Regions from separate parts of the Bradyrhizobium sp. Mp19 genome, predicted to be linked through region 2. Evidence: riboswitches for the same ligand, from Rfam matches in the RefSeq annotation. Region 2 holds a riboswitch; the other holds the start of a gene.

Region 1 (14,707 bases), on a different contig from region 2:
CCATGTAGGCGGCGTGCGGTCCACCATAACCCATCGGCACGCCGAACCGCTGCGCCGAGCCGATCGCGATGTCGGCGCCGAGCTCGCCGGGCGAGGTGAGCAGCGTCAGCGACAGCAGGTCCGCCGCGACGATCGCAAGCGCGCCCCTGGCGCGCAGCGATGCGATGGCAGGCTTGAGGTCGCGCACCGCGCCCGATGTTCCCGGATATTGCAACAGGGCGCCGAGCACGTCGGCGTTGTCGAGCTCGGTCAGGGGATCGCCGACGACCAGCGCCCAGCCGAGCGGCGCGGCGCGCGTGCGCATCACCGCCAGCGTCTGCGGATGCACCTCCTTGTCGACGAAGAACACCTTCGCCTTGACCTGCGAGTGGCGCTCGGCGAGCGCCATCGCTTCGGCCGCCGCGGTCGCCTCGTCGAGCAGCGAGGCGTTGGCGACATCGAGCCCGGTGAGATCGCAGATCATGGTCTGGAAGTTGAACAGCGCCTCGAGCCGGCCCTGGCTGATCTCCGGCTGGTACGGCGTATAGGCGGTGTACCAGGCCGGGTTCTCCAGGATGTTGCGCTGGATCACCGCGGGCAGGATGGTGCCGGAATAGCCCTGGCCGATCAGCGAGGTGAACACCTGGTTCTGCGCGGCGAGCTCGCTCATATGCGCGAGCGCCTCGGTCTCGCTCAGCGCCCGACCGAGATCGAGCGGCGCCTTCTGGCGGATCGACGCCGGCAGCGTCTCATTCATCAGCGCCTGCAGGCTCGCGGCGCCGACCGTTTCCAGCATCGCGTTGATGTCGCGCGGCGACGGTCCGATGTGGCGGCGGACGAAATCGGTGGCGGCTTCGTTGATCGGCTTGAAGGGCGCGTTCATGACGTGGTCCTCGTTGTCAGCCGTCATACTCCGCGAAAGCGGGGTATCCAGTACGCCGGGACATCAGTGATTGAGCTGAAGGGCCGCGGCGTACTGGGTCGCCCGATCAAGTCGGGCGATGACAGTGAGTGTGTGGTGGCAATCTGCTTCATTCTCTCAGGCGGTGTGCGCGGCGTAGGCGGCCTCATCCATCAGGCCGCCGAGCTCGCCCTTGTCGGCAATCTTCATCTTGAAGAACCAGGCCTTGCCGCCGGCGTCCGAATTGACCAGCGCGGGCTCGGCGGCGAGCGCGTCGTTGACCTCGACCACCTCGCCGGTGATCGGCGCGTAGACGTCGGAGGCGGCTTTGACGGATTCGACGACGGCTGCGGCCTCGGCCTTCTTCAGGCTGCGGCCGACCTTGGGCAGTTCGACGAACACGACGTCGCCGAGCTGCGACTGCGCATAGTCGGTGATGCCGATCGTGGCGACGTCGCCCTCGATGCGGAGCCATTCGTGGTCGGATGTGTACAGCGTCGTCATGGGATCGATCCTTTGGCGTTTAGCGTTTGTAGGTATTGGGGACGAAGGGCGTGGCGGCGACTTTCAGCGGCAGCCGCTGGCCGCGCACTTCGGCGAAAACGGTGGTGCCGACGGCGGAAAGGGCGGTCGGCAGATAGCCCATCGCGACCGGCGCATTGAGGCTCGGGCCGAAGCCGCCCGAGGTCACCTTGCCGATCTGTTCGGTCGAGGCGGCATCGGCGAACAATGCGGCGCCTTCGCGCACCGGGGCGCGGCCGTCGGGCTTCAGGCCGACCCGCCGGCGCGCGGCGCCATCTGCGAACTGCGCGAGAATCTTGTCGGCGCCCGGGAAGCCGCCGGCGCGGGCGCCGCCGCTGCGGCGAACCTTCTGCACCGACCATTCCAGCGCGCCTTCGACCGGCGTCGTCGTGGTGTCGATGTCATGGCCATAGAGGCAAAGCCCGGCTTCGAGCCGCAGGCTGTCGCGCGCGCCGAGCCCGATCGGCAGCACGTCGGGATTGTCGAGCAGCGCGGTGACCACGGCTTCCACCTTGTCTGCGGGCACGGAAATCTCAAAGCCGTCCTCGCCGGTGTAGCCGGAGCGCGAGACGAAGCAGTCGACGTCGCCGACGCGGCGCGGACCAGCGTCCATGAATTTCATCGAACTGACATCTGCACAAAGTTTCGCCAGCGCCGATTCGGCCTTCGGCCCCTGCAGTGCGATCAGCGCGCGGTCGGCCAGCGATACGATCTCGCAAGTGTCGGCGAGGCTAGCGCGCAGATGCGCCTCGTCCTCGGCCTTGCAGGCGGCGTTGACCACCAGGAACAGGTGATCGCCGAAATTCGCGACCATCAGGTCGTCGAGCAGGCCGCCGTCATTGTTGGTGAATTGCGCGTAGCGCTGCCGTCCCGGCGCGATGCCGACGATGTCCTGCGGCACCAGTTTTTCCAGTGCGAGCGCAGCATCGGCGACTTTGCCGGATTTGGCCTTCAGCACGAGCTGGCCCATGTGCGACACGTCGAACAGGCCGGCTTCCTTGCGGGTGTGCAGGTGCTCCTTCAGCACGCCGGCCGCATATTGCACCGGCATGTCGTAGCCGGCGAACGGCACCATCTTGGCGCCGCGCGCCAGGTGCAGCGCGTGCAGCGGGGTCTGTTTCAGCGGGGAAGTTTCGCGTGCAAGCATCACAGGGCCCTCGCGGTTCCCATCGGGGACCTATTTCCCCTTGAGAAACCTGCAGAAAGCCCCATCTGTCGCTGTGCCTGAGAGTATTATCCCGTCGGCGGACGCATCAGGGCGAATCCCAGCGTCTCTTTCCAGATGTCAGACGTCACGCGGTCCTTTTGCCTGAGAGTTTCCGGGGCGGTTGCTCCTTCGGCGCCGGCGGTAAGGCCGGTCTCTCCCGACGTGACTAGGTATAGGTAGGTAGAAAACACGTCGCCACCAAGACTGTCAACGCAGCTGCAGCAACTATCCAATGGGCTTTGTGCTGCCGCGGCAAGCCCATGATCCGCCTGCACAGTTTCTGGACACCGCAGCTGGCAATGTCTAAAAGCGTTCGGCCGGAAAATGACGCCTTTTTGCGGCTGGCCGGCCCCTTTTTCCGATTGGATGAACATGAGCAGCGTCAACGACATCAGGTCGACATTTCTGAACTTCTTCAAGGGGAATGGCCACGAGATCGTGGCCTCGTCGCCGCTGGTTCCGCGCAACGACCCGACCTTGATGTTCACCAATGCCGGCATGGTGCAGTTCAAGAACGTCTTCACCGGCGTCGAGAAGCGCTCCTATCAGCGCGCCACGACGTCGCAGAAGTGCGTGCGCGCCGGCGGCAAGCATAACGACCTCGACAATGTCGGCTACACCGCGCGCCATCTCACCTTCTTCGAGATGCTCGGCAACTTCTCGTTCGGCGATTACTTCAAGGAGCGCGCGATCGAGCTCGCCTGGAATCTGATCACCAAGGATTTCGGGCTGAAGAAGGACAAGCTGCTGGTCACCGTCTACCACACCGACGACGAGGCGGCCGGCTACTGGAAGAAGATCGCGGGCTTCTCGGACGACCGCATCATCCGGATCCCGACCTCGGACAATTTCTGGGCGATGGGCGACACCGGCCCGTGCGGTCCGTGCTCCGAGATCTTCATCGATCGCGGCGAGCACATCTGGGGCGGACCTCCGGGCAGCCCGGAGGAGGATGGCGATCGCTTCCTCGAATTCTGGAACCTGGTGTTCATGCAGTACGAGCAGGTGACGAAGGAGGAGCGCGTGGCGCTGCCGCGTCCCTCGATCGACACCGGCATGGGGCTGGAGCGCATGGCGGCCATCCTGCAGGGCGTCGAGAGCGTGTTCGAGACCGATCTGTTCCGCAACCTGATTGATGCCGCCGCGTCTACCCTCGGGCACGGTCCGAACGAGCAGAACGTTGGGTCGTATCGGGTGATCGCGGACCATCTGCGCTCGTCGGCGTTCCTGATCACCGACGGCGTGCTGCCGTCGAACGAGGGCCGTGGCTACGTGCTGCGCCGGATCATGCGCCGCGCGATGCGCCATGCGCAGCTTTTGGGCGCGAGCGAGCCGCTGATGCATCGCCTGGTCTGGGCGCTGGTCCGCGAGATGGGCCAGGCCTATCCGGATCTGGTCCGCGCCGAGAAGCTGATCGAGGAGACGCTGCGGCTGGAGGAGACGCGCTTCCGCAAGACGCTGGCGCGGGGCCTGTCGATCCTCGACGAGAAGAGCGCGGGCCTCAAGAAGGGCGACATGTTCGACGGCGACACCGCGTTCACGCTGTACGACACCTACGGCTTCCCGCTGGATTTGACGCAGGACGCGCTGAAGTCGCGCGGCATCAGCGTCGACCAGGCGTCGTTCACCGACGCGATGGAGCGGCAGCGCGTGAAGGCGCGTGCCTCCTGGGCAGGCTCGGGCGAGGCGGCGAGCGAGGCGATCTGGTTCCCGCTGCGCGAGAAGCTCGGCGCGACCGAATTCCTCGGCTACGAGACCGAGGGCGCGGAAGGCGCGGTGACGGCGCTGATCAAGGACGGCGCCGAGGTCGAGAGCCTGAAGGCCGGCGAGAGCGGCGCGATCGTGCTGAACCAGACCCCGTTCTACGGCGAGTCCGGCGGCCAGGTCGGCGACACCGGCGTGCTGACCGGGGAGGGCGTCAAGTTCCGCGTCACCGACACGCAGAAGAAGGCCGGCGATCTGTTCGTGCATCTCGGCACGGTAGAGCAGGGCACGCTCGGCGTCGGCACCGCGCTGCAGCTCGAGGTCGATCACGCGAGGCGTTCGTCGATCCGCGCCAACCATTCGGCGACGCATCTGTTGCACGAGGCGCTGCGCCAGGTGCTTGGCGATCACATCGCCCAGCGCGGCTCGCTGGTCACGCCGGACCGGCTGCGCTTCGACTTCGTGCATCCGAAGCAGATCACGCCGGAAGAGCTCGCCCGGATCGAGGACATCGCCAACGATGTCGTGCTGGAGAACGACGAGGTCACGACCAGGGTCATGGGTGTCGACGATGCCCGTGAGGCCGGCGCCCGTGCGCTGTTCGGCGAGAAGTACGGCGACGAGGTCCGCGTCGTGTCGATGGGCAAGGGCGCCCGCGATCACGGCCAGAACGCGCTCGGCTGGTCGGTCGAGCTCTGCGGCGGCACCCATGTCCGCCGCACCGGCGACATCGGCATGATCTCGGTGACCAGCGAGGGCGCGGTCGCGTCCGGCGTGCGCCGCATCGAGGCGCTGACCGGGCATCACGCGCGCAAGCACGCCAACGACACCATCGCGCTGGCCAAGACCGCGGCGCTGGAGCTGCGCACCACGATCGACGACGTCCCGGCGCGGATCGCCGCGCTGATGGAGGAGCGCAAGAAGCTCGAGCGCGATCTGTCTGACGCCCGCAAGAAGCTCGCGATGGGCGGTGGCGGTGCGTCGAACGGCGCCGCCTCAGCCGTTCGCGAGGTCGGCAATGTCAAGCTGCTCGCGCGCGCGGTCGAGGGCGTCGAGACCAAGGATCTGAAGAGTCTCGTCGACGACGGCAAGAAGCAGATCGGCTCGGGCGTGGTCGCGATCGTCGGCGTCACCGAGGACGGCAAGGCCGGCATCGTAGTCGGCGTCACCGCCGATCTGACCGCGCGGTTCAACGCGGTCGAGCTCGTGCGCAAGGGCTCCGAGGTGCTCGGCGGCAAGGGCGGCGGCGGCCGGCCCGACATGGCGCAGGCCGGCGGGCCCGACGGCGCCAAGGCCGATGCCGCGCTGTCGGCGATCGAACAGGCCATGACTCAACAGGCATCGGCCGGCGCCTGACGGAGAGGCTGATCGTGGCGACGGCTCCGCTCAAGCCCACGATCAGCGATCCCGGGCTGCGCGACCGTCTCTACGAGCTGCTCGAACGCGATGATCTGCCGCATTCGGGCGGCTTGCGGTTTGCCCGGGTCATCGTCGCCATCATCGCCGTCGACGTGCTGGCGGCGATTCTGGCCTCCGTGCCCGAGATCGACGCGCAGTTCGGCTGGCTGCTGACGACCATCGAGATCGTGGCGGTCATCGCCTTCGCGCTGGAATATGCCGCGCGGCTCTGGAGCGTGGTCGGCCACTCGCTGCGCGACATGACGCCGGCGCGGGCGCGACTGGAATACGCCTTCTCGGCGCTCGGCGTGATCGACCTGCTCGCCTTCCTGCCGTCGGCCATCGCGCTTGCGATCGGCGACAAGACCGCGCTGGTGCTGTTCGGCATGCTGCCGTTCCTCAAGCTGGTGCGCTACTCGACCGCGATGCGCTCGCTGCTGGCGGCGCTGCATGCCGAGCGGCGCACGCTGTTCGGCTGCGTCGTGATCCTGACCGGCGCGGTGCTGCTGTTCGCCTCGCTGCTCTATGCCATCGAGCACAAAGTGCAGCCGGACAAGTTCGGCACCATGCCGCAGGCGATGTGGTGGGCGATCGTGACGCTCGGCACCGTCGGTTACGGCGACGTCATCCCGATTACGCCGCTCGGCCGGACCGTCACGGTGGTCGCGATCGTGGTCGGCTTCGCGATGATCGCGCTGCCGGTCGCGATCATCTCGACTGCGTTCGCCGACGAGGTCCGGCGCCGCGACTTCGTCGTGACCTGGGGCATGCTGGCGCGGGTGCCGCTGTTCTCGCATCTTGGCGCCGCCGATATTTCCGACATCATGCGGCTATTGCGGTCGCAGACCATCGAGGCCGGCGAGGTGCTGGTGCGGCGCGGCGATGCGGCGTCATCGATGTATTTCATCACCGCGGGCGAGGTCGAGATCGACCTGCCGAGCCAGCTTGTGCGGCTTGCCGACGGCGCGTTCTTCGGCGAGATCGCGCTGCTGCGGCGAACCAGCCGCTCCGGCACGGTGACGGCGACGCGCAAGACCAAGCTCCTGGTGCTCGATGCGCAGGACTTCCATGCCCTGATCGAGCGCATGCCGGCGCTCGCCGCGCATGTCCGGGAGACCGCCGAGGCGCGGCTTGCCGATCCGCTCGCGGCCGGTGGCGACCTGGCCGCCGCAGAGATCGCCCAGGCGCCGCGCGAGACCGACGGCGGCATCCGCGACTAGAACCTCATTCCGATTGAATCGGAACGAGGCTCTTGATTCTTCGTTTGACGCGTTTTCTTCACGCGAACCGGTATCCACTTCGCTCGAAAACGCTTAGTCCCGTCGCAGGAACACGTAATCCGCCGAATATGCCGCGCCCTTCAGCGCGCCTGATTTGTCGCAGGCCCCGCTGAGCTCACCGCCCGAGGTGTTGATCCGCTGCACGGTTGCGACGCTGGAGAGCAGGCCGTTGCCGCGATGGGCAATCACGTCGAGCTTCAGCCAGGCAATGTCGGAAGGCGTTGCGCCGGGTGCGCTGCCGGCGGTGCGGGCGGTCACGGCGCTGCCGTCGACATGCTCCCAGTTCGGACCCGCGTAATGCCGGCCGACCGTGCGGCCGTCGGCAATCAGGGTGGCGACCGGTTCGCGGAACGACCAGGCGAGCTTGCCGTCGGTGACCGGCTTGCACTCATAGACCTGCACGCCCTCGGCATGGACCGACAGAACCGGGGACTCGCCGGGCGCCGCGACGGCGTCGGGCAGCGGATCGGCAGCGAATGCCGCCGACCCGGTGAGCGAGAACGATGCGAGCACGACGGCTCTGACAAGGGCCATGGTCATGCTCGCACCTGTCTTCCCGGGATGACGGCCTCAGGCCGCGATCGCCTTCACGAGGTTGTCGGACACCTTGTCGAGGAAGCCGGTGGTCGAGAGCCAGCGCTGGTCGGCGCCGACCAGGAGCGCGAGGTCCTTGGTCATGTAGCCCTCCTCGACGGTGGCGACGCAGACCTTCTCCAGGGTGGTGGCGAACTTCGCCAGCGCCTCGTTGTTGTCGAGCTTGGCGCGATGGGCGAGGCCACGGGTCCAGGCGAAGATCGACGCGATCGAGTTGGTCGAGGTCTCCTTGCCCTTCTGGTGCTCGCGGTAGTGGCGGGTCACGGTGCCGTGGGCGGCCTCGGCTTCCACGGTCTTGCCGTCCGGGGTGAGCAGCACCGAGGTCATCAGGCCGAGCGAGCCGTAGCCCTGGGCCACGGTGTCGGACTGCACGTCGCCGTCATAGTTCTTGCAGGCCCAGACATAGCCGCCGGACCATTTCAGCGCCGAGGCCACCATGTCGTCGATCAGGCGGTGCTCGTAGGTCAGGCCCTTGGCGTCGAATTCCTTCTTGAACTCGCGGTCGAAGACGTCCTGGAAGATGTCCTTGAAGCGGCCGTCATAGACCTTCAGAATCGTGTTCTTGGTCGACAGATAGACCGGGTAGTTGCGCATCAGGCCGTAGTTGAACGAGGCGCGGGCGAAATCGGTGATGGAGTCGTCGAGATTGTACATCTCCATCGCGACGCCGGCGCCGGGCGCCTTGAACACTTCCTTCTCGATCACGGTGCCGTCCTCGCCGACGAACTTTAGCGACAGCGTGCCCTTGCCGGGGAACTTGATGTCGGTGGCGCGGTACTGGTCGCCGTAGGCGTGACGGCCGATGATGATCGGCTTGGTCCAGCCGGGAACCAGGCGCGGCACGTTCTTGCAGATGATCGGCTCGCGGAAGATGCAGCCGCCGAGGATGTTGCGGATGGTGCCGTTCGGCGACTTCCACATCTGCTTCAGGCCGAATTCCTTCACCCGGGCCTCGTCGGGGGTGATGGTGGCGCATTTGACGCCGACGCCGACCTTCTTGATGGCTTCGGCGGCGTCGATGGTCACCTGGTCGTTGGTCTCATCGCGGTATTCCATGCCCAGATCGAAATAGAGCAGTTCGACATCCAGAAACGGGTTGATCAGCTTGTCCTTGATGTACTGCCAGATGATCCGGGTCATCTCGTCGCCATCGAGCTCGACGACGGGGTTGGATACCTTGATTTTTGCCATGACGGGGAGGCCCTCTTGGGAACGGCGCGCTTTTGACGGCGGGGGTGGAAAAGATGCCTGCGCTATAGCACCGCCCGGGGGCGGGCGGAAGCGGAGGGGTTATGCACTTTCAGCCCATCTTTTCACCTAAAATGGGACCTGAGTGGCCGTCCCCGCGACGATGTACCAGGTCACGAACAGGCCCGCGATCAGGGCGCCCGGCAGACTCGATCCGGTCCGCCGCCAGGTGAAGGTCGCGATCACGGCGACGATCGCGAGCAGCGGCACGAACTGGATCGCGACGATGGTCGAGAGCGGCACGAAGCCGGGGTCCGGGACCGGGTTGAACAGCTTCCCCGTCAGCCACAGCGTGCCGTATTGCAGCACCAGCAACACGATGAAACCGAACGTCAGCGCCAGGATGTTGGTCAGGTACAGCGCCCCGCGCGGCGCATCCATGGTCGAGAAATTCCGGTGCAGCACGTGCAGCGCCACGACGAAAAACGCCGTGAACGGAATCAGATAGATCAGGAAGATGAGGAACTGCTTCGCGCTCATCAACTTGAGTGCGACGATCCAGAAGCGGAAGTCGATCTTGAAGGCGAGGTCGGCGAGCCACAGCGCGGCATAGCCGACCGCGACCGAAGCCAGCGCGATCACGACGGATTGACCGACGAGGCCGGTCCGGCTGGTGCGCTTCGGGGCGAACCGCATCAGGGCGAGCGTGATCAGGCCGTTGATGATGGCCCAGACCAGGATCTGGTTGGTGATGCCCTGCGGCAGGAACGCGCTCGGGGTGACGAAGGTGCCGCCCAGCGCAAAGGCCGGGTAATAGGTCAGCGCCGGGATGAAGGCGGACAGGATGAACGCCGTGGTCCAGCGCCGGCCGCTCGCGGCCTGATGCGGCGGCATCGTGCCGTCGGCAACCGCCGGCAGCCGCAGCCGGGAGAACATCCTGGCTTCCAGCAGCCCGTCGAACGTCCCGATGACCAGGGCAATGAAACCGATGAGGGCGATGAGCGTGCCGATCTCCTTGCGGAACCAGATCTGGTCGTCGACCGGCCGCGAGGTGCCGCCCTTCAATGTCTTGGCGAACCAGTCGAGGCTGTAGCCGATCGCCTCATGCGAGATGTGCTCGGCCGGATGGGTCATCGCCGGGGTGTACAGCACCCGGGCGGTGCCGTTGGCCGGATCGCCATAGACCTTGCCCGGCTCGACCGCGCCCTGCGTGCCGAACAGCGCCCAGAGCTTTGGGCTCTTGGTGACGTCGCGCGCGAGCTGGACGCCCCACATCAGGTCGGGGAATTCCTCGTACTGCGCGAACACCAGCGCGGTGTTGCGCGGCCAGTTCGCCGTGCCCTCGGCGGCGAACGGCTTGCCGGTGGACGAGCCCTCCAGCACCATCGACTTGTAGTCGTTGGGCATCGCTGCCGCGGCGGCGAGAACCGTCCAGCCGCCCATCGAATGGCCCTCGAGCCCGATATTCTCCTTGTCGACGAATTGGAGGCTTCGCAGATAGGCGAGGCCGTCAGGTCCGCCAAAACCGTTGGCGAAGGAGGGCGGGTCGCTATAGCCGTGGCCGGTCTGGTCGAGCGCGAGCACCACGTAGCCGCGGCGGGCGAACTCGATGGCGAAGCCGTCCTGGGTCTCGCGCGAATTGATATAGCCGTGGACGGCGAGGATGCCGGGCGCCGGAATCTGCGGCGTGGCATTCGGTGGGATGTAGAGCAGGGCGCTCATGGTATTGCCCTTGGCGCCCTTGAAGCGCACATCCTCGATCCGGATGCCGCCGGCGATCTGCGTGAAGTGGGCGAGCAGGCCCCCCGCCACGATCAAGATCAGGCCCACAATCGCCAGCGTCCATCTGCCCAGCATCGTCGTCCCCCCAAGGTGCCTCGCCGTTCAACCGGCGTCTCAAGCGTGCCTTTACAGCTTCGCTTTGGTTGTGGTTGATAGCCTATCCGAAGGCCAAGTGCGCAAGCGGCAGCCTTCGCTTCGTGCGATTGGGACTCCGATTGAGGATTCGCAAACGCCGCTAACCCTGTTATCTCCTTGGAGAAAATGGTCTCGCGCAAAACCGGTGCAAAGCTGGTCGATGCGGTCTTGGGCCCCTGCTTGAGATTTTGAATCAGCCGCTTTGGAAGCTGATTCAAAATCTTCAGACGTTGAATCAGAAAGTGAAGCGAGATGTCCGGCACCGACAAGACCAAGGCAGGGCACGACCTTGCCGGTCCCGTCGTCATCCTGGTCGAGCCGCAGCTTGGCGAGAACATCGGCATGGCCGCGCGCGCGATGGGCAACTTCGCGCTGTCGAGGATGCGCATCGTCAACCCGCGCGACGGCTGGCCGAACATTGCCGCCCAGCGCGCGGCCGCCGGCGCCGACCACATCATCGGTTCCGTCGAGCTGTTCGACACGGTCGAGCAGGCGATCGCCGATCTCACGCTGGTGTTTGCGACCACCGCCCGGGCCCACGACCAGGCCAAGCCGGTGGTCGGGCCGGAAGGCGCGGCGGGTGAGATCGTCGGTCATGTCGCATCCGGCGGCGGCGCCGGCATCCTGTTCGGGCGCGAGCGCGCCGGCCTGACCAATGAGGAGGTCGCGCTCGCCAACCGCATCATCACCTTCCCGGTGAATCCAGGCTTCGCTTCGCTCAATCTGGCGCAGGCGGTGCTGTTGATGGGCTACGAGTGGTTCAAGCTCTCGACCGCGGGCGCGCTGCCGTTCGCGATGCCCGAGCGGTCCGAGCCGGCCTCCCAGCACCAGATGCAGGCGTTCTTCGACAACCTCGTCGCCGAGCTCGACAAGGTCGAGTTCCTGCGGCCGGCGGAGAAGCGCGACACCATGCTGGTGAACCTGCGCAACATCTTCACCCGGATGGATCCGACCAAGCAGGACATGCACACGCTGCATGGGGTGGTGATGGCGATCGCCGAGGGCCGCAAGGGCCCGGCCAAGGGCGGGGTGCTCGACGGCGCCCAGGCGACGCGCTTGCGGGCGCTGCTCGCCGAGCAGGGGCAGGGTGGCGCGACCGCCGACAGCAGCAGCACCGTGCGCGGGCTCGCCCGGCTGCTCCGCCGCAACCCGACCGACGCCGAACGGATCCTGTGGCAGGCGCTGACACGGGACCGCCGCTTCGCCGGCCAGTTCAAGCGCCAGACCCCGGTCGGCCGCCACATCCCCGACTTCGTCTCCTTCGTGCACCGGCTCGCGATCGAACTGGTCAACCCGAACGAGAGCGAGGCCATCGGAGCCGACCGCGCCAAGCGCAGAGCCTGGCTCGAGGCGCGCGACTATCGGGTGGTCGACATGCAGGTGGCCGATGTCGAGCGCGACCTCGACGGCGAGCTCGCGCGGCTGGAGGCGGGGCTGCGGCAGGGGCGTTAGCTTACGCAATCGCTCTGTCCGCGGAGCAAGAACGGGATTCGAGTAAGCGACTCTTTCCACACGTCGTCCTGGCGAAAGCCAGGACCCATAACCACCGCATTGGATTGTGAAAGGGATCGTGGCCGCAGCGTCGCGCAACAATTGAGATTTGGGGTAATGGGTCCCTGCTTTCGCAGGGACGACACTGTGTTTGTTGCGCGGCCGGTGAGTCACACATACGCGTTCTCGCGACGCGCTTCGCCCGAGCTTTGCTCTTCGTTTCGCCGCTCTGATTACAGAGGGCGAAGGGAAAGCCGAGTGCCGACCACAGGCGCGGCGCGGATGGCGTGATATCTGCCTTCACAATCCGGAAGGCAGCATCTCGCTAGGCCAGTGCCGACACGAGCCACAGACCCACATGCAGGTCGCGCCCATCGGCTCCGATGCTTGCGGCGAGCGCGTTGCGTACCGCTTCTATGGCGCGATGACGTTGATCGTCCGTGGCATTCTCGAGCAGCGTAGGCAGCGGGCCGGCCTGCGTGATGAAGGCCATGCTTTGCGCGATGTCGCCGCCATGGATCGGCACGTCAATGGCCTTCAGTGCAATCTCGTGAAACCCAGCCTCGGTCAGGATGCCGCGAACGCGTTCCTCGCGCGCGAACGAAAACATCCCAGGCGCCAATGGATCGAGCGGCGGCTGAGGCGGCACGTGCGGTCGTGCCGCCTCGATCGGCACGCGAAACCACGGCGACTCCGGCATGGTGCGAAAACAGACGAACACCAGCCGCCCGCTCGCCTTCATGCCGCTGCGGATGTTGGTGAAGGCCTTGACCGGGTCATCGAAGAACATCAGGCCAAAGCGCGAATACACCAGATCCGCCCAGCGCGGTTCGAAGCCGTAGATCGTTGCGTCGGCCAGCGCACAGGTGACGTTGCCAAGTCCCGCCTCGGCGACACGATGCCTGGCCAGATCCAGCATCGGGACCGAGATATCGACACCCAACACAGCACCTGACGGACCAACAATCCTGGCGAACGCCAACAGTGTGTCACCGGTGCCGCATCCGATATCGATTACATGATCACCCGGTTTTGCCGCCGCAGCACCCAAGCTGACGCTGGTGACCGACGTGAAGACATCGCTGATCACGGCTTGCTGCGAAACCCATGAGTGCCCCATGGTGCTGTTCCAAAACTCTGCTCCTCGAGGGTTTGCGATAGGCGTCTGCATTGGATCAATCTCCTGGTGCTGAAAATCCGACGGAGTGTCGTCTGAAACAAACTGCAAAAATTCCAAATGGAATGCGAACTGCAGCCGACGCGCTTCCCATGTCGGCTTCAGGCTATCAGGACGTCTTCGCACGATCCGCATCTGATCGATGATGCTGGACGGCGCTCAGGTGGTGGAGTCATTGCCGCCGCTGCCTTTCGGCCTGGACATCGGAGGGATGCAGCTGCCAAAGCGTGGATCGAGCGGATCGTAGCGCGACCTCATTCTCGCGACGATGTAGAGCGCCGCCAGTGCGAAGGAGCCGAGCAACAGCAGGCCCCATGCAGGTGGCGGACCTGCAATCAAAAGCACTGCTGCTCCAACGAGGACTAATGCGAAAATGCCCGAAGACAGTTTTGAAGCCATGATCGGCTCCGCAGTTAGCGCAGGGACGGGATACTACCCTGGAATCGATCTGTTTGTGAGAGGCCGGCTGCGACACGCCAGCGCAGATATATCCACCTACGCCCGAGCAACGGCCAGTTCGCTCCCGGCCGCGAAGGTTACTATTGCGAGTTAGAGGTCGAGTTGGCCCCGGCTCACTTGCTCACTGCCGCGTGGATGGCGCGGCAATGTTGTACCAGTACGTCATGCGAGACCACGAAGTCCTTCAACGGCGTCTGGATGTCGTAGAAGTAGATGTTGGCCACGAAGCCATAGATGCCGGCATCGACGGTCGTCGGTTTGTCGCCATGCACATAGCCACGGCTCGGGATCAGGCTCGCCAGTGCGGCAAGATCGGCGAGCCCGCGGGCCATCGCAGCGTCGGGCTCGAAGCGGCCGATGCCCTGGTAGTAATAGCGCCGGGCATTGAACTCCTTGGCCTTCATCAACCCGTCGTCGGTGAGGCCCGGATGTTCGCGCTTGAGCGCATCGCGGAACTGGGGCCAGTAGCGCTCATCCTGCCAGCGCGAATAGGACATCACCCAGTAGAGATCGTCGAGCGTCCGCGTGACGAGGAGGTTGGTCGTGCGCTGCGCCGGCGTCAGCGCTGCATCCAGCGTCACGCCATATTTTCCGGTGACATAGGCGAGGATAGTCTCGCTGTCGCCGACAGTGTCGTCGCCATCAACGATATAGGGCAGTTGCTGGCGCGGCGCCTTTGACGCATCGAAGATGTGCTCGTGCCGGAACGGCACGCCGGCGAGCTTCAGGAAAGCGAATACCTTCAGGCCATAGCCATTGTTGTCGGCGACGCCGAACAGCGGCGGATAGGAATAGAGCGTGAGCATGGCGGCTCGTCACGTTCAAGGGCGGGTGCAGGCTATCTCAGAATTGGTCAGCTGGAAATGCCAGGCAGTTAAGGCCGCGTGTTG
Region 2 (14,707 bases):
CCCGGGTTCGGTGCTTCGCACCGCCCCGGGATGACGGCTTCAATTGGCATTGAAGCCGTCACTTGCCCTCACGCTGCTTCATGCGGGGATCGAGCGCGTCGCGCGCGGCGTCGCCGATCAGGTTGACGCTGAGAATCGCGATCGAGAGCAGCAGCCCCGGCCAGAAGATCAGCGACGGCTTGACCTGGAAATAGGCGCGGCCCTCGGCCATGATGTTGCCCCAGGTCGGCGTTTCCGGCGAGATGCCGGCGCCGAGGAACGACAGGATCGCCTCGGTCAGGATCGCGGACGCGCAGACATAGGTGCCTTGCACGATCAGCGGCGCGATGGTGTTCGGCATCAGATGCCGCCACATGATCTTCGGCAGGCTGGTGCCGAGCGAGATCGCGGCCTCGACATAAGGCTCCTCGCGTGCGGTCAGCACCACCGAGCGCACCAGCCGCGCCACGCGTGGGATCTCGGGGATGGTGATCGCAACCATCACGGTCCAGATGCTGGCACCCGACAGCGACACCACGGCGATCGCGAGCAGGATGGCGGGGATCGCCATCAAGCCGTCCATCACGCGCATCAGCACCGCATCGACCCAGCGGAAGAAGCCGGCGACGAGGCCGATCAGGAGGCCGATGGCGATCGAGCAGACGGCGGCGCCGAGCCCGATCACCAGCGAGATCCGTGCGCCGTAGATGATGCGCGACAACAGGTCGCGCCCATAGGCGTCGGTGCCGAGCAGATATTGCGCGCTCGACGGCTTCAGCCGCTGCGACGGCGTCAACAGCAGGGGATCGTGCGGCGCAAGGAGCGGCGCGAAGATCGCCATCAGGATGATGAGGGCGAGGCTGATCGTCGCAATCGCGATGATCGGCGTCGACGTCAGGAAGCCGAACTTGACGCGGAACGGCCGGGTGACGGGAATAGAGGATTCGGGAAGGGTTTCGATCGCCATTGCTCAGTACCGGATACGAGGATCGAGCAGGGTGTAGGCGAGGTCGATCAACAGATTGACCGCGACGTAGATACCCGACGTCAACAGGATCATCGCCTGGATCACCGGATAGTCGCGCGCCAGCACCGCATCGACGGTGAGGCGGCCGATGCCGGGCAGGTTGAACACGCTTTCGGTGACGACGACCCCGGAGATCAACAGCGCGAAGCCGGAACCGATCACGGTGATGACCGGCACGGCCGCGTTGCGCAGCGCATGGCGCAGCAGCACGCCGGTCTCGCCGATGCCCTTGGCCCGCGCCGTGCGCACGTAATCCTCGCCGAGCACATCGAGCATCGAGGCCCGCGTCATGCGCGCGATCAGGGCGACGTAGATGAAGGAGAGGGTGCAGGTCGGCAAGATGATGCGCTCAAAGAACGGGCCGAAGCCGGCCGAGATGCTCTTGAAGCCCTGCACTGGAACCCAGCGCAGATCGATCGCAAAGATCTGGATCAGTACATAGCCGATCACGAACACCGGCACCGAGAAGCCGAGCACCGACAGTCCCATCACGAAGCGGTCGATCCAGGTGCCGTGTTTCCACGCCGCGATCACGCCGAGCGGCACCGCGACCAGGATCGAGAGGATGATGGTGGCCAGCGCGACCGAGATCGACGGCTCGAGGCGCGGGCCGATCATCTCGAGGATCGGCTTGTTCGAGATCAGGGAGACGCCGAGGTCGCCGTGCAGCAACTTGGCGACCCAGGTATAGAACTGGATGTAGATCGGCTCGTTCAGACCAAGCGAGGTCCGAATGCGTTCAAGCTGTTCGGGCGTCGCGTTGTCGCCGGCGAGGATGGCGGCCGGGTCGCCCGGCGTCAGCCGCAGCAACAGGAACACGAAAAGAGCCACCACGCCCATCACGGGAATGGCGGCGAGGATGCGGCGAAGCAGATATCCGAGCAAATTTGATCCGTTGGGTTGTGGTCGATGAAGTCCCCAGCGGGACCGTTGCACACCAGACCGTAGCACAGATGGTAGCAGACTCACGGTAGAACTTGAGCAAGTCCCATGCCATCGGTGCTGCGGTTTTTGCGGTGCAGCTAATCAGTCCTGTTGGCCGCGATTATTCCTCCGGTGAAGTTCGAAGCAGTCCACTGGAAGGTGGATTGATTTCAGCTTTGCGCGCGTCGGCGGGCACATCGAGCCCGGCACCGAACGACGGCGCCATCGGCGGCGTGTCGAGGTCGCGCCAATCGTCGATCGCCTGGGCTACCATCTGCGCCGTCGCCGCCGACAGCGTCCAGCCGAGATGACCGTGGCCCGTGTTGTAGAACACGCCCGGAATCCGTCCGGCGCGAACCACCGGCATCATGTTCGGCATCATCGGGCGCAGGCCTGCCCAGGGCATGACTTTCGACGTATCGATCTTTGGGAAATGATGTCGCACCCAGTCCACCAGCGGTTGAATGCGATCGGCGCGAATGTCCCGGTTGAAGCCGTTGAACTCGGCGGTGCCGGCGACGCGGAAACGGTCGGCGCCGAGCCGGCTGGTGACGATCTTCGCAGCTTCATCGAGCAGGCTGACGGTTGGGGCCGCATTCCGGCTTTGCGGCGCATCGAGCTGCACCGTGATCGAATAACCCTTCACCGGATAGACGTTGACGCGGTCGTTGAGCAGGCTGGCGAAGTGGCGGCTCGCCACGCCGGCGCAAATCACGATCCCGTCCGCTTGCAATTGATGCCGCGTCGCGACCGCAGCATCATCTGAAGCAACTTCGTTCCAGCCGATGCGGAAGCCGTCATCGCCGCGTGCGATTGTGTCGACGTCGGCTTCATGGACAAAGCTCGCGCCACGGCGGATGCAGGCGTCGGCAAGCCCACGCGTGAATTTGTGGATATCGCCGGTCGCGTCCGACGGCGTGAAGAAGCCGCCATAGCAGGTTGTCTGCAGCGCGGGTTCGATGACGCGGATTTCGTCCGGGGTCACAGGTCGGCGGTCGAGCCCGCCTTGCTGCAGCAGCGTGTTGACCTTGAGGCCGGCCTCGAAGCCGGCCTTGTCGTGATAGACGTGCAGGATGCCGCGGCGCTCGAGATCGAAGGCGATGTTCTCGCGCTGTGCGATCGAGAACAGGTGCTTGCGCGCTTCGATTGCGAGCCGCGTGGTCTCGATGGTGTTGCTGCGATAGCGGCCGATGTGGCCGACGAACTCGCCGATCCAGGAATATTTGTGCCAGCTCGGCTTCGGGTTCATCAGCAGCGGCGCGTCGCTTCTGAGCATCCAGCGCAGACCCTTGAGGATGGTCGCAGCACTGTTCCAGACTTCGGCGTTGCTGGCGGAAAGCTGTCCGCCATTGGCGAACGAGGTTTCCATCGCGGCGTAGCGATGCCTGTCGAGGACAGTCACCTTGTAGCCGCGTTCAAGCAGGGCATAGGCCGTCGTTACGCCGGTGATGCCGGCGCCGATAATCGCGATATGTGGCATGATGGTCTTCAGGCTCCCGTGGGTTAGAGTCGCCGAACCACCGGTGAAACCGGCATTCGGCGCCCCATCTGTCACGGTACCTGAGAGCTTGATCCGCATCGGGCCGGGGCCAGAAGCGAACTATCCCCTTCGGTGGACGTCATGGCCCTTGATGTGCGGCCATGTTCGTCTCTCTCCAGATCGTCCTGACGATACGGTCCTTTTGCCTGAGAGTTTCCGGGGCGGTTGCTCCGTCGGCGCCGAAGGCAACAACACGAATGTTGTCGCTTCGATCTCTCCCGCATCGTCGCGTTGGACGGCCGGACCGTAGGCGAAGCCTTAAAAATGGACAAGGCTAAATTTCGATCCGGCAGTGCCAACGTGTTGTGCAGTGCAATCGATGTCAGTCCAGCGTCGCCAGCAGCGCCGCCATCAGGCGGCCGCGTTCGGCGAGGCTGTCGACCTCGATGTGCTCGTTGAGCGTATGTGCGTCGGCGCCGCGAACGCCGAGGCCGTCGAGCGTGGGGATGCCCATCGCGCCGGTGAAGTTGCCGTCCGAGCCGCCGCCGGCGCTGCCGTGTGGCAGATCGAGACCCATCGCCGCCGCAAGGCCTTCTGCCTTTTCATACAGCGCCATGGTGCCCGCATCGGGCTCCCACACCGGGCGGGTGACGCCGCGCGTCACCTTGAAGGTCACGTCGTTGGCGGTGCCCGACAGTGCCAGCATGCGCTCGACGCCACGGTCGAGATCGGCCTGGCGCTTGGCCATGCTGAGCGCTTCGCCGGTGCAGGTCGTCGCGACGCAATTGACCCACTGGCCGCCATGCACGATGCCGACCGAGAAGGTGCAGTCCTCGGTGGTCATGCCGTCGATGGCGATGATCTGCCGCGCCATCTCGCGGATCGCGGAACGCCCGGAAGACAGCGTCGCGCCGGCATGGCTGGGCTTGCCGGTAGCTTCCAGATTGAAGCGCGCGATCGCGTAGCGGCCGGTGACGACGCCGTTGTTCGGCCGACCGGGCTCCGGCACCAGCACGTATTTGTTGCGCGCGGCTTCCGCCTCGATGATGTCGCGCGTCGACGGCGTGCCGACCTCTTCATCGGGGGTGAACAGCACGGTAATCGGCAGCGGTGTCGTGAAGGAGGCGCGCGCCAACTGCCTGATCGCCTCGATCGACAGATAGTTGCCGCCCTTCATGTCGAAGATGCCCGGCCCGAAGCACTTGTTGCCCTCGCGCCGCCACTTCAGCTTTTCGATGGTGCCGACCGGGTGCACGGTGTCCAGATGGCCGGCGATCAGGATGCCGGGCTGGCCTTGTTTCGGATGGGGGAAACGGGCGCGGACGCAGCCCGCGAAGCCCTGGCGTCCGGCGATGCGCTCGATCGTCGCACCCATGATCGCCATCTCGCGGGCGGCGAGATCGAGCATGCGCTCGACCGCGGCCGCGTTCCAGGTCGGGCTTTCGCATTCCACCCAGTTGCGCAGGCCCTGCAGCATCGTTTCGGAATCAAAGGGGAGATTGGCGGGGTTCATCGTTGTTCTCTCTTGTTGTTCTGACGGCGCCGGCATCGCGCGCGCGTTACGAAAATCTCAGCCGACGATTTTGTAAAGCCAGAATCTGGCGTGCGGCCTCATTCGTTTGTGTACGTCCGATGCGACCTGAAACCGATTGACGCGCTTGGCGCTTGGTGCAAGTCTCGATTTCACAAGCCATACAGCATGTTAGTTCGCCTAAATAACGAACCGCATGCATAACGAATAAGCCGGCTTTGACCAGTTACACGTCAGGAGAGATTGCATGTTCCCTATCTCGCGTTGGAAACACCGCACGCTAGCGGCTGCGTTGACGGCGCTCGCGCTGTCGTTCGCACCGCAGGAATTGTCTTTCGCACCGCAGGCGATGGCCGCGGGCAAGACCATCACCGCGGTGATGCACTCGGATCTGCGCGTCATCGATCCGATCATGACCACGGCCTACATCACCCGCGATCATGGCTACATGATCTATGACACGCTGCTGGCGACGGATTCCAATTTCAAGATCCAGCCGCAGATGGCGGACTGGAAGGTTTCCGACGACAAGCTGACCTATACGTTCACGCTGCGCGACGGCCTGAAGTGGCACGACGGCGCGCCGGTCACCGCGGAAGACTGCGTCGCCTCGCTGCAGCGTTGGGGCAAGGTCGACGGCATGGGCCAGAAGCTGATGGACTTCGTCGCGAGCCTGGAGGCGACCGACGCCAAGACCATCACGCTGAAGCTGAAGGAACCCTACGGCCTCGTGCTGGAATCGATAGGCAAGCCGTCGTCGCGCGTGCCGTTCATGATGCCGAAGCGTCTTGCCGAGACGCCGCCGGACAAGCCGATCCCGGAACAGATCGGCTCCGGACCGTTCAAATTCGTGCAGGCGGAATTCCAGCCGGGCGTGAAGGCGGTCTATGAGAAGAACAAGGACTACGTGCCGCGCAAGGAGCCGGCGAGCTGGACCGCGGGCGGCAAGGTCGTCAAGGTCGACCGCGTCGAGTGGGTCACGATGGCCGATGCCCAGACCGCGGTGAATGCGTTGCAATCCGGCGACATCGATTTCATGGAGAACCTTCCGTTCGACATGCTGCCGGTGCTCGAAGCCAATCCGGATCTCAAGATCGACGTCCTGAACAAGTTCGGCTTCCAGACCCTCGGACGCATGAACTTCCTCTATCCGCCGTTCGACAATCCGAAGGTGCGCCGGGCTGCGTTCCTGGCGATGAACCAGAAGGACGTGCTCGACGCGCTGGTCGGCAACGCCAAGTACCAGAAGATCTGCGGCGCCTTCTTCGTCTGCGGCACGCCGCTCGAGACCGACGTCGGGGCCGAAACGCTGGTGAAGGGCAACGGCCTGGCGGAAGCCAAGAAGGCGCTCGCCGCGTCCGGCTATGACGGCACCCCCGTGGTGATCATGGCGCCGGGCGACGTCACGACGTTGAAGGCCCAGCCTGTCGTGGCCGCGCAGCAGTTGCGCGAGGCCGGCTTCAAGGTCGACCTGCAGGCCACCGACTGGCAGACCGTGGTGACCCGCCGCGCCAGCCAGAAGTCGCCGAAGGAAGGCGGCTGGAACATGTTCTTCACCAACTGGGTCGCGGCCGACGTCTCCGATCCGATCGTCAACGCGTCGATCACCGGGCGCGGCAAGAATGGCGGCTGGTTCGGCTGGGCCGAAGACCCGAAGATCGAGGAGCTGCGTGACAAGTTCGCACGCGCCGGCTCGGCTGAGGAAAAGAAGAAGATCGCCGCGGAAATCCAGACCGAGGCCTACGATCAGGTGATCTACATTCCGCTCGGCCAGTACACCATTCCGAGCGCGTGGCGGAAGTCGCTCACCGGTGTGCTCGACGGTCCGGCGACGCCGATCTTCTGGAATATCGACAAGTCCGAGTAGGCGCGGCTCAACGCAAAACGAATGGCCGGGACCTCGTCCCGGCCATTTTTCTTTCTTTCGCTGTCGCTTGTCAGGTGTGGCTGTCGCGAAGCTGCTCCAGTCCGTCGCTAAGCGGTGGCCCGCCTGGTGGCGCGCTGTGCGGCGGGGAGGGGCGCTCCTTGCGCTGATCGCATTGTTCGGTTGCGCGCTGCGCGGATGGATCGTCGTTCGGCATCGTCATGCTCCAATTGCGGCATGACAACGAATACCCAGTGCATGAGTTCCGAACCGGCGACCGCTAATCGCCGTGGTCTGGTCTCATACTGCTCGGGCTCGACAAGCTCGTGAGCTGCGTCGGTCCAATACCGGTCGCAATCCGATTGCAGTTTGCAATCCGATTGCAGTTTGCAATCGCCATCGCCGATCTCCGACCAAATTGATTTCACAATGCGACGGCCGCGAAATGAGCGGCCGGAATTCCAATGCGGGAAGACTACGATGGTCAGCGATCGCGGCGTGTGAACCACGCCACAGCCGGAAAACACGAGGCGGCGAGCATCGCGATGCTGGCCCGCCTGGTGGGTCCGTGCACGGCATGCGAAGGCTGGTGCGGGCGGTGGGACTCGAACCCACACGACGTTGCCATCGAGGGATTTTAAGTCCCTTGCGTCTACCAGTTCCGCCACGTCCGCGTTGCGCCAGGCGCGCCGATTTCTAGCGCGTTTGGGCGCGGAGTGGAATTGTCATTATCCAGTGCTAACAGGTGAGCTTTCAAAGGCTTAAGCGGCCGCCCGCAATTCCATTTGCCTCGGCGGCCGAGCATTGGGATAAGCAGCGCGCCGCCGCGATTGAGCCTCAATCCGGACACCGGTGGCTGCTTTAGGCAATCTCAACACTGTCCGGTTAAGAAAGCTGAATGTCTGTTCGTTTCCCACGCCGCCCGAAGCTGCCGCGCGCGGCGGCCGTCATTGCGTTGCTCGTCTCGGCCGCGGGCGTTTCCGGCTGCGCGCAGATCGGCGACAGCGTGCCGTCGGCATTCGCCGATCCCGCCAAATATGAGCTCTATGATTGCAAGCAGCTCGAGAACGAGCGCAGCAATCTCAAGACCCGCGCGGCGGATCAGGAAAAATTGATGGCCAAGGCGGAGACCGGCGTCGGCGGTACCGTCGTCTCCGAGATGGTCTATCGCAACGAGCTGATCTCGATCCACTCCCAGCAGAAGCTGGCGGATGAGGCATGGCGCAAGGGCAAGTGCCATGAAAGCCCGCCGGACACCCCTGTGGCCGCGGCACCCGCTGCCCCGACGCCGGCGGCGAAGGGCCCGCGCGCGCCACGAGGCCTCGTCCACTAAGCCGGCGTTTCCGGACGAGCCGGTCGTGATTGGCCGAACTCAGGCGCGCCAGTCGTAAATCCAGTCCTGCCGCGCCAGCATGCGCTCCGGACCGATGGCGCGGATCGCCAGATCGCGCGCGATCGCCGCCGGCCCGCCCAAATGATAGATGCGGCCCTGCTGCCGCGCCAGGCGCTGCACTTTCAGCACGCGCCCGCGCCGCACCCGTGCGTAGCGCTTCAGCGCGGCGGGAATGCCCGCGGTGTTTTCCCCGGTGCTGTCGCTCAGGGCCCTGGCGAGCACGGCCGCATCCTCGATCGCCATGCCGGCGCCTTGTGCGGCAAACGGCAACATCGCATGCGCGGCATCGCCGAGCAGCGTCACCGCGCCTTCGCTCCAGCGGCCGATGTCGGGCAGGGTGAACAGCGCCCATTTGCGCCAGCCGTCGACCGCGCCGATGAGCATCCGCACCGTCGCGGGCCAGCGCGCGGTGGCGAATGCACCCTTGATCTCGTTGATGTCGCCGGGCTCGCTCCAGCCCGGCCGGTTCCAGGTGCCCGATACGATCGCGACCACGTTGATCTGGCGTCCGGCCGAGATGGGGTAGGCGACGAGATGCGCGTCCGGTCCCATCCAGAGCTGCACGCGCGGTGCGGTGTATTCATGCGGCAGGGCGGTGGCGTCCAGCGTGCCGCGCCAGGCGATCAGGCCGGAGAATTGCGGCTGTACATCCGGAAACAAATGCCCACGCACCGACGACCAGATGCCGTCGGCACCGATCAGCGCGACGGCCAATTCCTCCTGCCGTGAATTGCCGCGGCGTTGGACGACGGTGAGGCCTCGCGCATGTTTGGTCACATCCTCGAACTGGCAGCCGAGCCGCAGATCGATATCGGGATGGTCGCTCGCGGCGGCCTGCAGCGCGGCCTGCAAATCGGCGCGGTGGATCACCCAATAGGGTGCGCCGGCGCGGAACTCGGCGGCCTGGCCAAGCGGCATCCGTGCGATCTCGCCACCGGCCCGCGCGCTCAGGATGTTGACGCATTCAGGCGTGACCGCGCGCCGCGCAAGCGGTTCCTTGAGCCCGAGCTCGACCAGGATGCGGCTGGCGTTGGGAGAGAGCTGGATGCCGGCGCCGGCTTCCTCGAGCCGTTCGGCCTTCTCCAGCACGACGACGCGAAAACCCTGTGCCGCCAGTGTCAGCGACGCCGTCAGTCCTCCGATCCCGGCGCCTGCAACGATGACGGTTCGCGTCAGCGCCACGGAGCGGTCAGGCGACCTTGTCTTTCAGCACGCATTCCGGCGGCCGCGCTTCGCCGGCCGCGAGGTCGGCCGCGAAGCGATAAAGCGTCGAGCAGTACGGACAGATGATCTCGCTGTCATTGCCGAGGTCGAGGAACACGTGCGGGTGGTCGAACGGCGGGTTGGCGCCGACGCACATGAACTCCTGCGATCCGATTTCGATCACCGAGACACCGGCATCGTTATGGAAGTGCGGGACGACGTGGTCGGACATATTCTCACCTTGATGGCAACGATGGGCGGACGCAATCAACAGCATGCGGCATCGCGAAATGCCGCGCACCATACTGACGGGAACAGTTGATTCCTAGAGCCCCGATGGCTCATTTGCTCATGCAAATTCGACACAATCTTGTCGTCCCAGAGAAGCCCTCCTTTGGTCGGAGCCGTTGTGTCGCAAAAACGGCACACTATCTCCAAGGCGAATAAAACTAGAGGTTTTAGCGGGATGAATCGGGTGCGCGTCAGCTTGGCGGTGGTCGGCGTGGCAGCAAGTGCTGCCGTGGGCGCGGCTATTTGGCCGCACGCCCGTGACGCCGGCACCGTACTGGCGGCGCGGGACGATCCCGCAGCGCTCGCCGACATCAGGCTCAATTCCGTGCTGCGCAACAACCCGGCGTTGATCTCCGACAATATCGAGGCGGCGCTGGCCTCCGGCGATGCCGACCTTGCGGCCAGCTTTGTCGAACTCGCCGGCGAGAAGAACATCGCGCTCGGTGATGATCTCACCAAGCGCGTCGATGACGCGCGCGCCGAGCAATCATCCACCATGCATTTCGCCAAAGGCTTCGCCACCGGCCTGGTGACCGGCAATGCCGACGATGTCGCAAGCCTGTCCGGCACGGTCGCCGGCGACCTCTTCGTATTCGGCGATGTCAGGGATGTCGTGCGCGAGGGCAAGCACCTCGTGATGGGCGAGGATACCGACCAGCTGGTGCTCGGCCTCGCGGCCGCCGGGCTCGCCGTGACCGCGGCCACCTATGTGTCGGTCGGCGGCGCCGGGCCGCTGCGCGCCGGGCTGACGCTGGTCAAGGATACGCGCAAGGCCGGACGGCTGAGCGAGGGGATGATCGAATGGGCCGGGCGTTCGACCCGCGAGGTGGTCGACCAGCCGGCGCTGCGCCAGGCGCTCGTCTCCGGCTCGGTGCTGCGGCCGGTGCAAACCGCAACCGCGATCCGCGCGGCCTTCCGCGCCGAGAAGGCCGGCGCGCTGGTGCGCGTCGCCAAGGACGTCGGGCGCATCGGCGAGGCGGCCGGAGTTCGCGCTGCGCGGGATACGCTGAAGGTCGCCGAGAACCCGAAGGAGATCGCGCGGGCGGCGCGGATCGCCGAGGCGAAGGGCGGCCAGACCCGTGCGATCCTGAAGCTGCTCGGCCGCGGCGCGCTGCTGCTGGCCGCCGGCGCATTCAATCTCACCATGTGGCTGTTCGGCGCGCTGCTGGCGCTGTTCGGCTTCCTGTCGTCGATCAAGGCCACCACCGAACGGGCCACCGCCTGGTGGCTCAGACGAAGCAAGGCGCTGCGCCTGAAGCGGCAGATGGCCGCTCAGGCTACCTTGGCGAGTATGCCCGCCCAGGGTTAGGCTTGCGGTCGCCTGTCGATCGCCAATCGCAAATCCCAAGAAGAAACGGAATGGATGATGCCGAGTTTCCATCACGGCGATGTTGAAATTGCCTATATCGACGAAGGCGCGGGCGAACCGATCGTGCTGGTGCACGGCTTTGCCTCGAGCAAGAACGTCAACTGGATCTACCCGACCTGGGTGTCGGATCTGGTCAAGGCCGGCCGTCGCGTGATTGCGCTCGACAATCGCGGCCACGGCGAATCCGCCAAGCTCTACGATGCCGCGCAGTACGAGATCGCGACCATGGCCAGCGACGTGATCGCACTGATGGACCATCTCGGAATCACGCGCGCCGACATCATGGGCTATTCGCTGGGCTCGCGGATGACGGCGATCCTGGCGCGAGAGAATCCCGATCGGGTGCGCTCGGCGATCCTTGGCGGGATCGGCATCGGACTGATCGAGGGCGGCGGCCCCGGCGAGACGGTCGCGCTGGCGCTGGAGGCGCCGTCGCTCGACGATGTCACCGACCCGGTCGGCCGTACCTTCCGCGCCTTTGCCGACCAGACCCGCTCCGACCGCCGCGCGCTCGCCGCCTGCCTGCGCGGTTCGCGCCGCCTGATGACGCGCGAGGAGGCGGCCGGCATCCGTGTGCCGGTGTTGATCGCGGTCGGCAGCAAGGACGAGATCGCGGGCTCGGCGTCAGCGCTCGGCCGGATCATTCCGGGTTCGGAGGTGCTCGACATTCCGAACCGCGATCACATGCGGGCGGTCGGCGACAAGGTCTACAAGACCGGGGTCATCGACTTCCTGTCGCGGCGAAAATAGATCGTCGGCTTCATCCCTGGCGAAGGCGCGCGCGGCCGCGATCAGCACCACGAAGGTCGCGACCCACGCCATGCGCGCGCCGTAGCGGTCATGCGGTCCCGAGATCACGCCGCAGACGAAGGCATTGCCGAGCAGGGCAAGCGTGACCGTGCCCGCCAGCAGCGTCAGATCGTCGAGCCGCCGCTGCCACAGGCCGCGGCCGAACAGGATCACGACCAGCAGCATCGAGCCCAGCGCGACCGGCACGTGGATGCGGTTGATCGCGGTGAAGTCGAGGTGCCAGCGTTGCTGCCGCGCCGCGCGCATTGGCGCGACCTGCTTGGGAATGTAGCGCTCGATGATCCCGTAGGTATGCGGGATCCAGCCATTGGTGCCTTCACCGGTCGCGACATGCATGAGCTGGTCTGCGGTTGCGGTCAGCGCCGCCTTGGCCTGCCATTCCGGATATTCGGCCAGCGAGCGCAGCACGATGTAGCCCATCTCGTCATTCAGTCCCTTGAAGCGGCCGAGCGTGTTGAACATGCTGTGGCCCCACAGGAAGTCGTCGGCGGTCGGCGGCAACTCGTCGCGATAGGGGCAGAGCTTCAGCTTCTCCGTCGCGCAATGATCGCGCAGATATTGCGCGACGATGCCATCCTGCAGCATGCGGCCGAAGGCGACGCCATAGCCGCCGGGCGTCCAGGCCAGCTGTCCGGACAGCGCAAAGTTCGCTGCCAGCAGCATCGCCGCGCCGGCGACGGTGGTCAGGCTGCCTTGTACGAGGCCCGCGACCGGGATGCGCCGTCCGAGCCACGGACGCAGCATCCAGCCGACGCAGCACAGGCCGAGCAGCACCGCCAGCGTCGCGCTGTGCGTGGCGGCGGAAAACGCGATGAAGGCGAACAGCACCGCCTTCTCCAGCGTCGAGATCCGTTCGCCGTGCAGGATGAGGATGAAGAGCGCGAGCACCGAAAGGCCGGCGAAGATGTCGGTCAGCAGCATGCTGTCCAGCCAGGGCAAAGCGGTGGTCGCGATCAGTGCGAGGCTGACCGCAATCAGCCGGACCGGCCGGGCGAGGCCGAGCACGCGCAGCGTCAGCTGCAGGATCCATAGCGTCGCCAGGGTCTGGATGCCGAGGTTGAGCCAGAAATCCGATGTCTCGCCGACATGGAGGTAGATGCCGAACACCGTCGACCGGCTCGGCACCAGGTAGCCCTCATACCAGCGCGCTAGATAGCCGCCGGTATCCCATTGGAGCAGCGGATAGCCGTTCCAGAAGGCAGGGGCGAGCAGGAGGAGGGGGATGGCAATGGTCGCGATCCAGACCGACCGTGCATCGGTCAGGCGGGCACCTAAACTCTGGGTATTGATGATGTTTCCCCCTTTTATTGGGGCCGACCATGCCCAAAACCACACTGGGGACGAAATCCGCCAATAGTTGCAGAAGCACGGCTTGATTTCGGCAAAATCCCGACCAATTCCCCTAGACGCCGGCCCGGGGGTGTTCGGCTGGGGTTTACCGTACTGAGCCATCCCGGGACGCGCTGGGTCCATCGTGCTATAACGCACATCAGAACAACCGAATTGCGAGAGCAGCTATGGCAGTTCATCAGGTCAATCCGCAGGGGAGCAAGCTGGCGGCGCTCGATCCGATCTGGGATCGAATCCGCGGCGAGGCGGAGGACATCCTGCGGCGCGAGCCGGAGCTCGCATCCTTCATCTATGCGACCGTGCTGCATCATGAGCGGCTGGAAGATTCGGTGGTCCATCGCATTGCCGAGCGGCTCGATCACGCCGCGCTGTCGGGCGATTTGATCCGCCAGACCTATGGCGAGGCACTGCGCGACGAGCCCGATATCGGCAACGCGTTCCGCGCCGATCTCGTCGCCGTCTATGACCGCGATCCCGCGACCTCGCGCTTCATCGATCCCTTGCTCTACTTCAAGGGCTTTCACGCGCTGCAGACCCATCGTCTCGCGCACTGGCTCTATCAGAAGGGCCGCAAGGATTTTGCCTTCTACCTGCAGAGCCGCTCCTCGGCGGTGTTCCAGACCGACATCAACCCGGCCGCCAGGATCGGCCGCGGCATCTTCCTCGATCACGCCACCGGTTTCGTCTGCGGCGAGACGGCGGTCATCGAGGACGATGTCTCGATCCTGCATGGCGTCACGCTCGGCGGCACCGGCAAGGAGAACGAGGATCGCCATCCGAAGATCCGACACGGCGTGCTGATCGGCGCCGGCGCCAAGATCCTCGGCAATATCGAGATCGGTCATTGCGCGCGCATCGCGGCCGGCTCGGTCGTGGTCAAGCCCGTGCCGCACAACGTCACGGTCGCAGGCGTGCCGGCGAAAATCGTCGGCGAGGCCGGCTGTGCCGAGCCGTCTCGCACCATGGACCAGATGCTCGGCGCGATCGGGCTTTGATTTCACTCGCTTTCTGATCGCGGCGAAAACGCGCCCAAACAAGACTCGTGTGCGCAACATCACGTCGCCAAAGCCTGAAAAGGCTCTGGCGATCTTTGCCGTCTCGTCCTAAAACTCCCCCGAAAATCATCGACCCGATTGGAGACGGCCGTGGACGTTCAGGAAGTCAGGAAGCTCGACGCGTATCTCAAACGCGTGTTCAGCAATCCCAAGATCCGCGTGGTGCCGCGGCCCAAGAAGGACGACTCGGCCGAGGTCTATATCGGCGAGGAGTTCATCGGCGTGCTGTTCGTCGACGACGAGGACGATGATCGCTCGTTCCAGTTCCAGATGGCGATCCTGGAAGAGGATCTGGCCGAGTAAGGCGGAACAGCAGCGTTGCCGGCCGGCTCCGTCGCATGAGCGCCGGAGCCCGTTGGCGTGCGCGGCGCGGATCGACGGATCTGGCCGCACCGGGTCGCCAGCTTCAAGAACGTGAGTGAAGTACCGCT

The links. A riboswitch is a leader RNA that binds a small molecule or an ion and turns the genes downstream of it on or off. The one in region 2 is predicted to bind glycine.
Region 1: it holds a riboswitch for glycine, as region 2 does, so the genes downstream of both, gcvT (glycine cleavage system aminomethyltransferase GcvT) here and QJT82_RS22895 (D-amino acid dehydrogenase) in region 2, are expected to answer to the same signal.

The regions. Positions count from the first base shown of each region.
Region 1 is NZ_JASAUT010000020.1:71,023-85,729, forward strand. It holds gene gcvP (aminomethyl-transferring glycine dehydrogenase) at 1-862, opposite strand, end outside; gene gcvH (glycine cleavage system protein GcvH) at 1,019-1,384, opposite strand; gene gcvT (glycine cleavage system aminomethyltransferase GcvT) at 1,404-2,549, opposite strand; glycine riboswitch at 2,691-2,779, opposite strand; gene alaS (alanine--tRNA ligase) at 2,982-5,669, shown strand; gene QJT82_RS22095 (cyclic nucleotide-gated ion channel) at 5,681-6,931, shown strand; gene QJT82_RS22100 (DUF3455 domain-containing protein) at 7,025-7,525, opposite strand; gene QJT82_RS22105 (NADP-dependent isocitrate dehydrogenase) at 7,562-8,776, opposite strand; gene QJT82_RS22110 (alpha/beta hydrolase) at 8,903-10,630, opposite strand; gene QJT82_RS22115 (TrmJ/YjtD family RNA methyltransferase) at 10,943-12,142, shown strand; gene QJT82_RS22120 (methyltransferase domain-containing protein) at 12,507-13,352, opposite strand; gene QJT82_RS22125 (hypothetical protein) at 13,518-13,757, opposite strand; gene QJT82_RS22130 (glutathione S-transferase C-terminal domain-containing protein) at 13,931-14,623, opposite strand.
Region 2 is NZ_JASAUT010000021.1:97,701-112,407, forward strand. It holds gene QJT82_RS22885 (ABC transporter permease) at 59-946, opposite strand; gene QJT82_RS22890 (ABC transporter permease) at 950-1,891, opposite strand; gene QJT82_RS22895 (D-amino acid dehydrogenase) at 2,052-3,410, opposite strand; glycine riboswitch at 3,477-3,591, opposite strand; glycine riboswitch at 3,595-3,701, opposite strand; gene QJT82_RS22900 (M20/M25/M40 family metallo-hydrolase) at 3,793-4,923, opposite strand; gene QJT82_RS22905 (ABC transporter substrate-binding protein) at 5,189-6,808, shown strand; tRNA gene QJT82_RS22910 (tRNA-Leu) at 7,393-7,479, opposite strand; gene QJT82_RS22915 (hypothetical protein) at 7,704-8,138, shown strand; gene QJT82_RS22920 (FAD-dependent monooxygenase) at 8,178-9,380, opposite strand; gene QJT82_RS22925 (zinc-finger domain-containing protein) at 9,388-9,633, opposite strand; gene QJT82_RS22930 (hypothetical protein) at 9,868-11,001, shown strand; gene QJT82_RS22935 (alpha/beta hydrolase) at 11,059-11,811, shown strand; partial or broken gene QJT82_RS22940 (hypothetical protein) at 11,833-13,206, opposite strand; gene cysE (serine O-acetyltransferase) at 13,389-14,216, shown strand; gene QJT82_RS22950 (DUF3126 family protein) at 14,367-14,579, shown strand.